Linked DNA regions of Teredinibacter purpureus. The protein of the gene in region 1 binds, or shares a complex with, the protein of each later gene. Links are inferred from orthologs where the notes say so. Each region holds a gene or a part of one and is shown in the gene's direction. Other genes may lie near its edges.

The links.
Region 2: the proteins of rpsG (region 1) and tig are in contact, whole or in part, in a crystal structure (PDB 3GTY), measured with the Thermotoga maritima proteins. The link is inferred for Teredinibacter purpureus from one-to-one orthologs. Residues at the interface, in WP_004081843.1 of Thermotoga maritima: Lys34, Lys52, Lys55, Glu59, Arg62, Gln63, Glu66, Asn67, Lys69, Val71, Arg95, Ala109, Lys110, Lys111, Gly112, Arg113, Pro114, Glu117, Glu121, Ile124, Ala125, Tyr127, Asn128, Asn129, Thr130, Gly131, Lys135, Asp139, Arg142, Met143; in WP_004081061.1 of Thermotoga maritima: Glu122, Val124, Val129, Leu130, Tyr133, Glu188, Gly259, Ile262, Tyr263, Glu266, Ser270, Glu273, Gln274, Glu277, Arg308, Gln311, Ile312, Ser315, Tyr316, Glu325, Arg329, Arg336, Leu363, Phe366, Trp367, Arg373, Leu377, Arg381, Leu384, Glu387.

What each region holds. Positions count from the first base shown.
Region 1 is NZ_CP060092.1:4,439,070-4,446,205, reverse strand. Bases 1-2,861 are described here. They hold rpsG (30S ribosomal protein S7), read left to right. Parts: upstream 1-1,126; coding sequence 1,127-1,597; downstream 1,598-2,861. Other genes in these bases: fusA (elongation factor G), read left to right, coding at 1,768-2,861; rpsL (30S ribosomal protein S12), read left to right, coding at 634-1,005; rpoC (DNA-directed RNA polymerase subunit beta'), read left to right, coding at 1-454. Outside these bases: more of fusA, read left to right, coding at 2,862-3,867; tuf (elongation factor Tu), read left to right, coding at 3,926-5,149; H5647_RS19820 (TRAP transporter substrate-binding protein), read left to right, coding at 5,571-6,455; H5647_RS19815 (TRAP transporter small permease), read left to right, coding at 6,468-6,971; H5647_RS19810 (TRAP transporter large permease), read left to right, coding at 6,996-7,136.
Region 2 is NZ_CP060092.1:3,791,307-3,794,142, reverse strand. It holds tig (trigger factor), read left to right. Parts: upstream 1-679; coding sequence 680-1,993; downstream 1,994-2,836. Other genes in the region: clpP (ATP-dependent Clp endopeptidase proteolytic subunit ClpP), read left to right, coding at 2,383-2,836; fadA (acetyl-CoA C-acyltransferase FadA), read left to right, coding at 1-332. UniProt on the Bacillus subtilis protein: Involved in protein export. Acts as a chaperone by maintaining the newly synthesized protein in an open conformation. Functions as a peptidyl-prolyl cis-trans isomerase.

The sequences.
Region 1 (7,136 bases):
ACACATTGAGACAATTGTTCGTCAAATGCTTCGTAAGGCCGAAATTACGTCTATGGGTGATTCAGCCTTCGTGAAAGGTGAGCAGGTTGAGTACAATAATGCGCTTGAAGCCAATGAAAAGCTTCGTGCTGAGTCTCGCCAGCCCGCGCAGTACGAGCGGCAGCTGTTAGGTATCACCAAAGCGTCTTTGGCTACTGAGTCCTTTATCTCTGCTGCATCGTTCCAAGAGACTACTCGAGTGCTAACGGAAGCTGCGGTTACCGGCAAAATCGATCACTTGCGAGGTTTGAAAGAGAACGTCGTAGTTGGTCGTTTGATACCGGCTGGTACGGGCTTGACTTACCATTCAGAGCGAAAGCGTCGTCGTGAAGAAAAGGCTTCTCCATCAGATAGCGTGAGTGCAGCTGAAGTAGAAGCGGCCTTAACGGAAGCGTTGAAGTCGAGTGCCTCGTAAGAAGAGGCATAAACCCTCTATATAGAGGGTCTAAGATGTTGACGATAGCGGGTGGTGTCATTACAATGCGCCACCCGCTGTTATTGGCGGAGGACAAGTATTGTCCTTTTTAAGTGGAATAGTTTCTGTTTCCGCGATTAAAGCGGCAGGAACCTAATTTATTTTTGGAGTTAAGTTTCATGGCAACGATCAACCAGTTGGTTCGTAAGCCGAGAAAACGCAAAGTTCAGGCTAGTGACGTTCGTGCTTTAGAAGCATGTCCTCAGCGCCGAGGTGTTTGTACTCGTGTTTACACAACAACACCTAAAAAGCCAAACTCAGCACTGCGTAAAGTATGTCGTGTGCGTTTGACTAACGGTTTTGAGGTGTCTTCCTACATCGGTGGTGAAGGTCACAATCTACAAGAGCACAGCGTTGTATTGATTCGAGGCGGTCGAGTAAAAGATTTGCCTGGTGTTCGATATCACACTGTTCGTGGTTCTTTAGATACGTCTGGCGTAGCAGATCGTAAACAAGCACGATCTAAGTACGGTACCAAACGTCCTAAGTAAGGGTTGTTTGATATCCGTAAGCGTTTTACGGAAGAACCAGTAAGGCCGAGCGTTTCTTTTAAAGAATTACTCAAAGCGTCTCGGATTAACCTGAATATTGAGTAAACGGTGAGTTAATAACATGCCTAGAAGAAGAGTTGTCGCCAAGCGCGAAATATTACCAGATCCTAAATTTGGTAACGTGACTTTGGCCAAGTTTATGAACCATGTAATGGTTAGTGGTAAGAAATCAGTTGCTGAACGCATTGTCTATGGTGCATTGGAGCTGGTTCGAGAAAAAGCCAGTAAAGATCCTTTGGAAATTTTTGGTGAAGCATTAGAAAATATTGCCCCTTTGGTGGAAGTTAAATCTCGCCGTGTGGGTGGTGCAACTTATCAGGTGCCAGTTGAAGTGCGTCCTTCGCGACGTGAAGCATTGGCAATGCGTTGGTTGGTAGAGTACTCCCGTAATCGCGGTGAGAAATCTATGCCTCAGCGTTTGGCTGGTGAATTGATAGATGCTGCTGCGAGTAAAGGTGGTGCGGTTAAAAAACGTGAAGACGTTCACCGTATGGCTGAAGCGAACAAGGCGTTCTCGCACTTCCGCTTCTAAAATCTACACAGCTGTTAAAGGCTGCGTGACGATAGTTTTAGATTTGCAGCAGAAGGCAGCCCATAGCTGCCTTTTAGCGTTTTCATAACGTTAAAATTCGACCTTCAAATTACAGTTTTTTATAATTTGTTGTGAGACTAAATACCGGTAGTGGTTGGAGATAGAGCATAGTGGCACGTAAGACACCCATCGTACGTTATCGAAATATCGGTATCTGTGCGCATGTTGATGCGGGTAAAACGACCACTACAGAACGTGTTCTTTTTTATACTGGTTTGTCTCACAAAATTGGTGAAGTCCATGATGGCGCCGCCACGATGGACTGGATGGAGCAAGAGCAAGAGCGGGGTATAACCATTACCTCTGCAGCAACAACTTGTTTTTGGTCTGGAATGCAGCAGCAATTCGATCAGCATCGCATCAATATAATTGATACGCCCGGGCACGTTGATTTCACGATTGAAGTGGAGCGCTCATTGCGGGTGCTTGATGCGGCGGTTGTTGTTTTGTGTGGTTCTTCCGGTGTCCAGCCTCAAACGGAGACCGTTTGGCGGCAAGCTAACAAATACGAAGTTCCCCGTATGGTCTTCGTGAACAAAATGGATCGCGCTGGCGCTAGTTTCGAGATGGTTGTAGACCAATTGAAAGAGCGGCTCGGAGCCAACCCTGTTCCTCTGCAGATGACAATTGGGGCAGAAGATGAATTTAAGGGTGTTGTCGATTTAATAAAGATGAAGGCCATTTTGTGGAACGAAAGTGACATGGGAATGACCTTCGAATACGGCGATATACCAGAAGATATGCTCACGCAGTGTGAAGAAATGCGCGAGACGGTAGTAGAGGCTGCGGCTGAAGCTAATGATGAGCTAATGGATAAGTACCTCGAAGGTGGGGAGCTCACTGACGAAGAAATTAAGGCGGGTATTCGCTCTAGAACACTGGCGAACGATATTGTGCCTGTGCTTGGCGGTTCGGCGTTTAAGAACAAAGGTGTACAAGCAATGCTTGATGCCGTTATTGAATATTTGCCCGCACCGACAGAAGTGAAACCGATCGACGGTACTCTTGAGGATGGAGAAACCGTTGAGCATCGAGAGGCTGACGATAAAGAGCCTTTTGCAGCGCTAGCGTTTAAAATAGCAACCGACCCTTTTGTGGGTACCTTGACGTTTTTTCGCGTTTATTCGGGGCGGCTTGAAAGTGGTACAGGCGTTTATAACTCGGTTAAGCACAAGCGTGAGCGTGTAGGGCGTATGGTGCAAATGCACGCGAATAGTCGAGAAGAGATTAAGGAGGTGCTGGCAGGCGATATCGCCGCGGCAATTGGGCTCAAAGATGTCACCACGGGTGATACGCTTTGCTCGGAAAAGAATAAAATTGTATTGGAGCGTATGGAGTTTCCTGAACCGGTTATATCGGTTGCAGTTGAGCCGCGCTCTCAAGCCGACCAAGAAAAAATGGGCGTAGCGCTTGGGAAATTAGCCCAGGAAGATCCGTCTTTTCGTGTCAAGACAGACGAGGAGACGGGGCAAACCATTATTTCGGGAATGGGCGAGCTTCATTTAGATATTCTTGTTGAGCGTATGCGACGAGAATTTAGTGTAGAGGCAAATATAGGTAAGCCACAGGTGGCCTACCGAGAGCGTATTACTCGCTCGAGTGAAATAGAAGGTAAGTTTGTACGCCAGTCTGGTGGGCGAGGTCAATTTGGCCATGTTTGGCTTAAGTTTGAGCCAGCTGAAGATGCAAACGCAGAAGGTCTTGAATTCGTCAACGAGATCGTTGGTGGTGCTGTTCCAAGAGAATACATTCCGGCGATTGAAAAGGGTATTTCTGAGCAAATGCGCAATGGCGTAGTGGCAGGGTACCCATTATTAGGGCTAAAAGTAACGTTATACGACGGGTCATATCATGATGTTGACTCTAGCGAAATGGCGTTTAAAATTGCAGCCTCAATGGCGACAAAAAAATTGGCACAGGAAGGCGGTGCAGTACTGCTTGAGCCAATGATGAAGGTAGAAGTCGTGACACCTGAAGAAAACATGGGTGACGTTGTGGGAGACCTCAATCGTCGTCGTGGTATGATTCAGGGAATGGATGAAAACCCTTCAGGTAAGGTTGTTAATGCAGAGGTGCCTCTGGCTGAAATGTTCGGCTATGCCACTGATCTGCGTTCTGCAACCCAAGGTCGTGCGACCTTCACCATGGAGTTTGAGCGTTACGCTGAAGCACCAAAAAATATTGCGGAAGAGATCATCGCTAGAAATTAAACGATGAGCAATTTCCTTTTTCTGTTTTCAAAGTTCAAAAATTTAGAGGAATAGAACAGTGGCTAAAGAAAAATTTGAACGTAACAAACCCCATGTAAACGTTGGCACTATTGGTCACGTCGATCATGGTAAAACAACATTAACTGCAGCTCTAACTCGCGTATGCGCAGAAGTATGGGGCGGTGAAGCTGTTGCGTTCGACGGTATCGATAACGCACCAGAAGAACGCGAACGTGGTATTACGATCGCTACTTCACACGTAGAGTACGATTCTCCAGATCGTCACTACGCACACGTAGACTGTCCAGGTCACGCCGATTATGTGAAAAACATGATTACCGGTGCTGCTCAGATGGATGGCGCTATATTGGTATGTGGCGCGACCGATGGTCCTATGCCTCAGACTCGTGAGCACATCTTGTTGTCGCGTCAGGTTGGTGTACCTTACATCGTAGTATTCTTGAACAAAGCTGACCTTCTTGCAGAAGATTGTGGTGGCGTGGGTTCAGACGAATACAACGAAATGTTGGAATTGGTCGAAATGGAATTGCGTGAGTTGTTAGACGCCTACGAATTCCCTGGTGATGATACGCCAATTGTAGCTGGTTCTGCGTTGATGGCGTTGAATGGCGAAGATGACAATGAGCTGGGTACAACCGCCGTTAGAACTTTGGTTGAGTACTTGGATTCATACATCCCTCAGCCAGAGCGTGCTATCGATCAGCCTTTCTTGATGCCTATCGAAGATGTATTCTCAATTTCCGGTCGTGGTACTGTTGTAACGGGTCGTGTTGAGCGTGGTATCGTGAATGTTGGTGAAGAGATCGATATTATCGGTATTAGAGAAACCACTAAAACAACCTGTACTGGTGTTGAAATGTTCCGCAAGTTGCTCGACGAAGGTCGTGCTGGTGAGAACGTTGGTGTTCTTCTTCGTGGTACTAAGCGTGATGATGTTGAGCGTGGTCAAGTTTTGGCTAAGCCTGGCACCATTAACCCACACACTAAGTTCGAAGCGGAAGTTTATGTTCTGTCTAAAGACGAAGGTGGTCGTCATACTCCTTTCTTTAAAGGATACCGTCCTCAGTTTTACTTCCGTACAACAGACGTAACAGGTGCTTGCGAATTGCCTGAAGGCGTTGAGATGGTAATGCCTGGTGATAACATTCAGATGGTAGTGACTTTAATCGCTCCTATCGCGATGGAAGACGGTTTACGTTTCGCTATTCGCGAAGGCGGTCGTACCGTTGGCGCTGGCGTTGTTGCAAAAATTATTGAGTAATTAACAATAGTTTGAAAAAAAGGCTGCATTGTGCGGCCTTTTTTTGTACTCTACGAAATGTAAAATACATGTATACAATGAGTATGCGGTCATACGCTCTTGTTTTGGTGCAAGGGTTTATTCCGAATCTATCGGTTTCTGGTTTCTGGTTTCTGGTTTCTGGTTTCTGGTTTCTGGTTTCTGGTTTCTGGTTTCTGGTTTCTGGTTTCTGGTTTAGCCTTTCGTATTGGGTTTGCCCAACTCTTTCTGCGAGCCTAGCGGCCCACAGTTTTTTATCTGCTAGAATGCTAAGCCTTCATTAAATAAAAAATACACAATAAAAATGAATTGTCCTCGATATAGATTTAAGGTTGTTTTCGCCGCAGTGTTTTCATGCTTAATTGTCGGTTGTTCTGGGGAGTCCAGTACCCGAGTGATAAAAATGGCGCACTCTTTAGATATTAATCATCCGGTTCATCAGGCAATGGTGTTTATGGCGAATAGGCTGGGTGAGGTCTCTGATGATGCAATGCGGCTTGATATCTACCCTGGAGGGCAGCTAGGTTCGGAGCGGGAATCCATTGAGCTGCTTCAAATTGGTAGTCTAGCGATGACTAAGGTTTCGTCCAGCCCGCTAGAAGGGTTTGTTCCAGAAATGAAGGTATTCAGCATGCCTTATGTTTTCCGAGACCATGAGCACTATTGGGATGTACTCAATAGCGACATCGGTAAAGAATTGCTGTTATCCGGAGAAAAGGTTCGCTTGAGAGGGTTAGGCTACTTTGATGCGGGTAGCAGAAGTTATTATACCGTTGATAAACAGGTGCTCTCACCAGAGGACCTGCAAGGTATGAAGGTCCGTGTACAAAACAGTCAAACATCTGTGCGCATGGTTCGCGCGATGGGCGGCTCGGGAACACCGATTTCATGGGGTGAGCTTTATACCGCTTTACAGCAAGGGGTGGTAGATGGTGCTGAAAATAATCCTCCCAGTTTCTATTCTTCAAAGCATTACGAAGTATCAAAGTTTTACACGTTAAATGAACATACCTCAGTACCCGACATTGTGCTAATCAGTAGCTATGTATGGAATTCGTTATCGGAACAAGAGCAAATATGGTTGCAGTCTGTAATGGATGAGGCCGTTGAATATCAGCGAGCCCTGTGGCTTAAAGCGAGCGATGAGGCGTTAGTCGCCGTTGAGGCGGCGGGCGTAACGGTTGTTCGTCCTAACAAAACACCTTTTATGGATGCTGTTATTGATATGCAGGAATCGTATTCTGGGACGCCAGCTTACGAAATATTAAAACGAATTCGTGAGCTCTAGGGCGGGACTATGTTGAAATCTCTTTTAGTTAAAATAGAAACTCTACTGGGTTATTTTCTAGGGTGTCTAATGTTTGCGATGGTGGTCGACGTCAGTTGGCAAGTGATCACCCGTTTTATCGTAAGCCAGCCCAGCTCGTATACCGAAGAGATTGCGCGCTATTTATTGGTGTGGATAGGCATTTTAGGTGCAGCCTATGCTTTTCGTCGGCATGCGCACCTTGGGCTCGATATTGTGACGCGGTCGCTAAAAGGGCGAAAAGCCATGATCGCGCAAAAAGCAGCGGATTTCATGTGTTTGGTTTTCGCATTGTCCGTCATGGTGATTGGCGGCTTTAACTTGGTGAGCTTAACACTAGAATTGAATCAGCTCTCGGCCGCTCTGCAGGTGCGCGTAGGGTATATTTACAGTGTTATTCCAATTAGTGGAGTATTGATTTCGTTGTTTGCACTTGAGCGGCTCCTGTCGCCATATTCGGCCGTAGCCGAGCACGATCTCGTTACCGACATCAAATAATAAGAATACAGTGGAGTAATTGGCGTGGATGTTTCAGTCATAGTTTTATTGGTTACGTTTGTGGTGCTGTTGTTCATAAACGTACCGGTTTCGTTTAGTATCGGTATAGCAACTTTCTTTGCGATGTTGGTTACCATTGATTTTATTCCAGCGGCAACAACGGTA
Region 2 (2,836 bases), 650 kb from region 1 along the record:
CGATAATGGGTTATGGGCCTGTGCCATCAACGCAAAAGGCGCTTAAGTTGGCCGGGTTGGCAATGACAGATATTGACAAGGTTGAGCTAAATGAAGCCTTTGCAGCCCAAGCCTTACCTGTCCTAAAAGACTTAGCTTTATTGGACAAGATGGACGAAAAAGTTAATTTGTATGGGGGAGCAATTGCATTGGGCCACCCATTCGGTTGTTCCGGCACCAGAATTTCAGGAACGTTATTGTCAGTGATGCAGGAAAATGACTCACAGCTGGGGCTTGCTACTATGTGTATAGGCTTGGGGCAGGGCATAACGACAGTTTTTGAGCGAATTTAGGCTGAACTTTAATCAGTGTTGGGGTTAATCTGGCACTGTTTTACTTTCTTCTTAATGTGATTGTTGAACCGCTCAGATGAGTGTGGCACAATTGCCACCCTTCAGCGGCCACCTGCAAGAGTAAAGTTGAAATTACTCTTTATAAAACAACAGGTTAGACGAGAATCTCTCGTTATCTATATAGGTGGTGGCTAGTTTTTGAGTTATGCGGTCGTGGCGAAATTGGTAGACGCGCTGGATTTAGGTTCCAGTGCCGCAAGGTGTGAGAGTTCGAGTCTCTCCGACCGCACCATAACTCAAACATATTATTCACAGTTTAATCTCCACTATTTTCTACGAGGAACAAGATGCAAGTTTCCATTGAAACAACATCTGGCTTAGAGCGTCGTTTAACAATCGGCATCCCAGCGGATGCCGTTGATCAAGAAGTGACTAAGCGGTTGAATGATGCTGCCAAGTCAGTACGCATTAATGGCTTTCGTAAAGGTAAAGTTCCTTTCAAAGTGGTGAAGCAGCGTTATGGCGCCGGTGTACGGCAAGAGGTGCTTGGTGACGTAATACAGCGCTCTTTCTACGATGCAGTCACAAAAGAATCTGTACGACCCGCTGGCCAGCCTGCAATTGAGCCTGTTCAGATGGACGAAGGCAAAGACATAGAATATGTTGCAACCTTTGAGGTTTACCCAGAGGTAGAACTCAAAGGGTTGGATGAGCTAGCTGTTTCGCGTCTAGATGCGGACATTGAAGAGGCTGACATCGACAAAATGATAGAGTCGTTGCGTAAGGCTCAAGCGACAATGAACCCTGTAAAGCGTAAATCTAAGAAGGGTGACCAAGTTACTATCGATTTTGAAGGTAAAATTGATGGCGAATCCTTCGAGGGCGGAAGTGCCGAAGCGCACGCCTTAACGCTAGGTTCTGGCACTATGATCCCAGGTTTTGAGAAAGGGATTATCGGAATGAAAGCCGGTGAAAGCGGCGTTGTTACGGCAACGTTCCCAGACGATTACCAAGTAGAAGAATTACGGGGTAAAGAGGCTGAGTTTAGCATCTCTTTAACCGAGGTTAAGGGCGAAAAACTACCTGCTTTGAATGATGCATTTTTTGCAAAGTTTGGTGTTGAAGAGGGTGGCGTTGAGAAATTCCGCACCGATGTCGCTGAGAACATGGAGCGTGAGAAGCAGCGGGCTATCAAGGCTAAGCTAAAAGAGCAGGTTATGACTTCACTGCTTGAGGCCAATCCTATTGAGCTTCCGGCAGCCCTTGTTGCTACCGAAATTAATGCGCTTCGCGAGCAAATGGTACAGCAGTATGGTCAGGCAGCCGCTAATCTCGACCTAAAAGCTTTATTGCCAGACGATATGTTTAAAGCGCAAGCCGAGCGTCGTACCGCTTTGGCTTTGTTGATTTCAGAGTTGGTTAAAGACCGAGAAATCAAAGCCGATAAAGATATCGTTCGATCGCTTATCGAGGAAACAGCTTCCACCTACGAAGATCCCGAGCAAGTTGTTAATTACTACTACGGCAACGAGCAGTTGTTAGCGAGTGTTGAGGCGGCTGCTCTTGAAGAGCAAGTTGTTAACATTCTGCTAGAAGCGGCTAATGTAACCGACGAAAAAGTAGCTTACGAAGATATTGTAAAGCCATCTGAAAACGGATAGCGGCATCAATAACGCTTCCGTGTATACATAAAAGCAGCTCCTATATGGGGCTGTTTTTTTATGCGCCAAATTTGGACTGAGGTGTTGTGGCGTTAAAAATAATAAAAAGTGTTTCTCGTGCGCCAATTGAACTGAATGGTTAACGATTGCGCGTTTGAGTAAAGAATCTCTCTCTATTGTGGCTACAATCATTGTATGTGGCCTTTTCGCCCTTATAATGGATCTATAGGCGGGCAAACTCGCGTTTATTCGCTGTAGATATATTGTTTCGGAATGTGAGTCGGTAATTTGCTAGTGCAAATTCGGGCAAGCGACTAAACTTACATGGCCGACCAACCCCTGCCCAAAATTTATAATTGTTATCGTAAATTGATGAATGGAAACATTTTATGTCCCAACTAGATCTGTACGGTGGTACTGCGCCTGGAATCGATAGTTCTTTGGTGCCGATAGTTGTTGAACAAACCGCACGCGGTGAGCGTTCCTATGATATTTACTCCCGTTTATTAAAAGAACGCGTTATTTTTTTAGTGGGACAAGTAGAAGATCATATGGCCAATTTGGTGGTCGCTCAGTTGCTATTCTTAGAGGCTGAAAACCCCGATAAAGATATACACCTATACATTAATTCTCCTGGTGGTTCCGTAACCGCAGGCCTTTCTATATACGATACCATGCAGTTCATCAAACCTGATGTCAGCACGATGTGTATCGGCCAGGCGTGTAGCATGGGGTCGTTTTTGCTGTCAGCGGGCGCAAAAGGTAAGCGGTATTGTTTACCAAATGCACGCACAATGATTCACCAGCCTTCTGGTGGTGCGCAGGGGCAAGCAACCGATATTC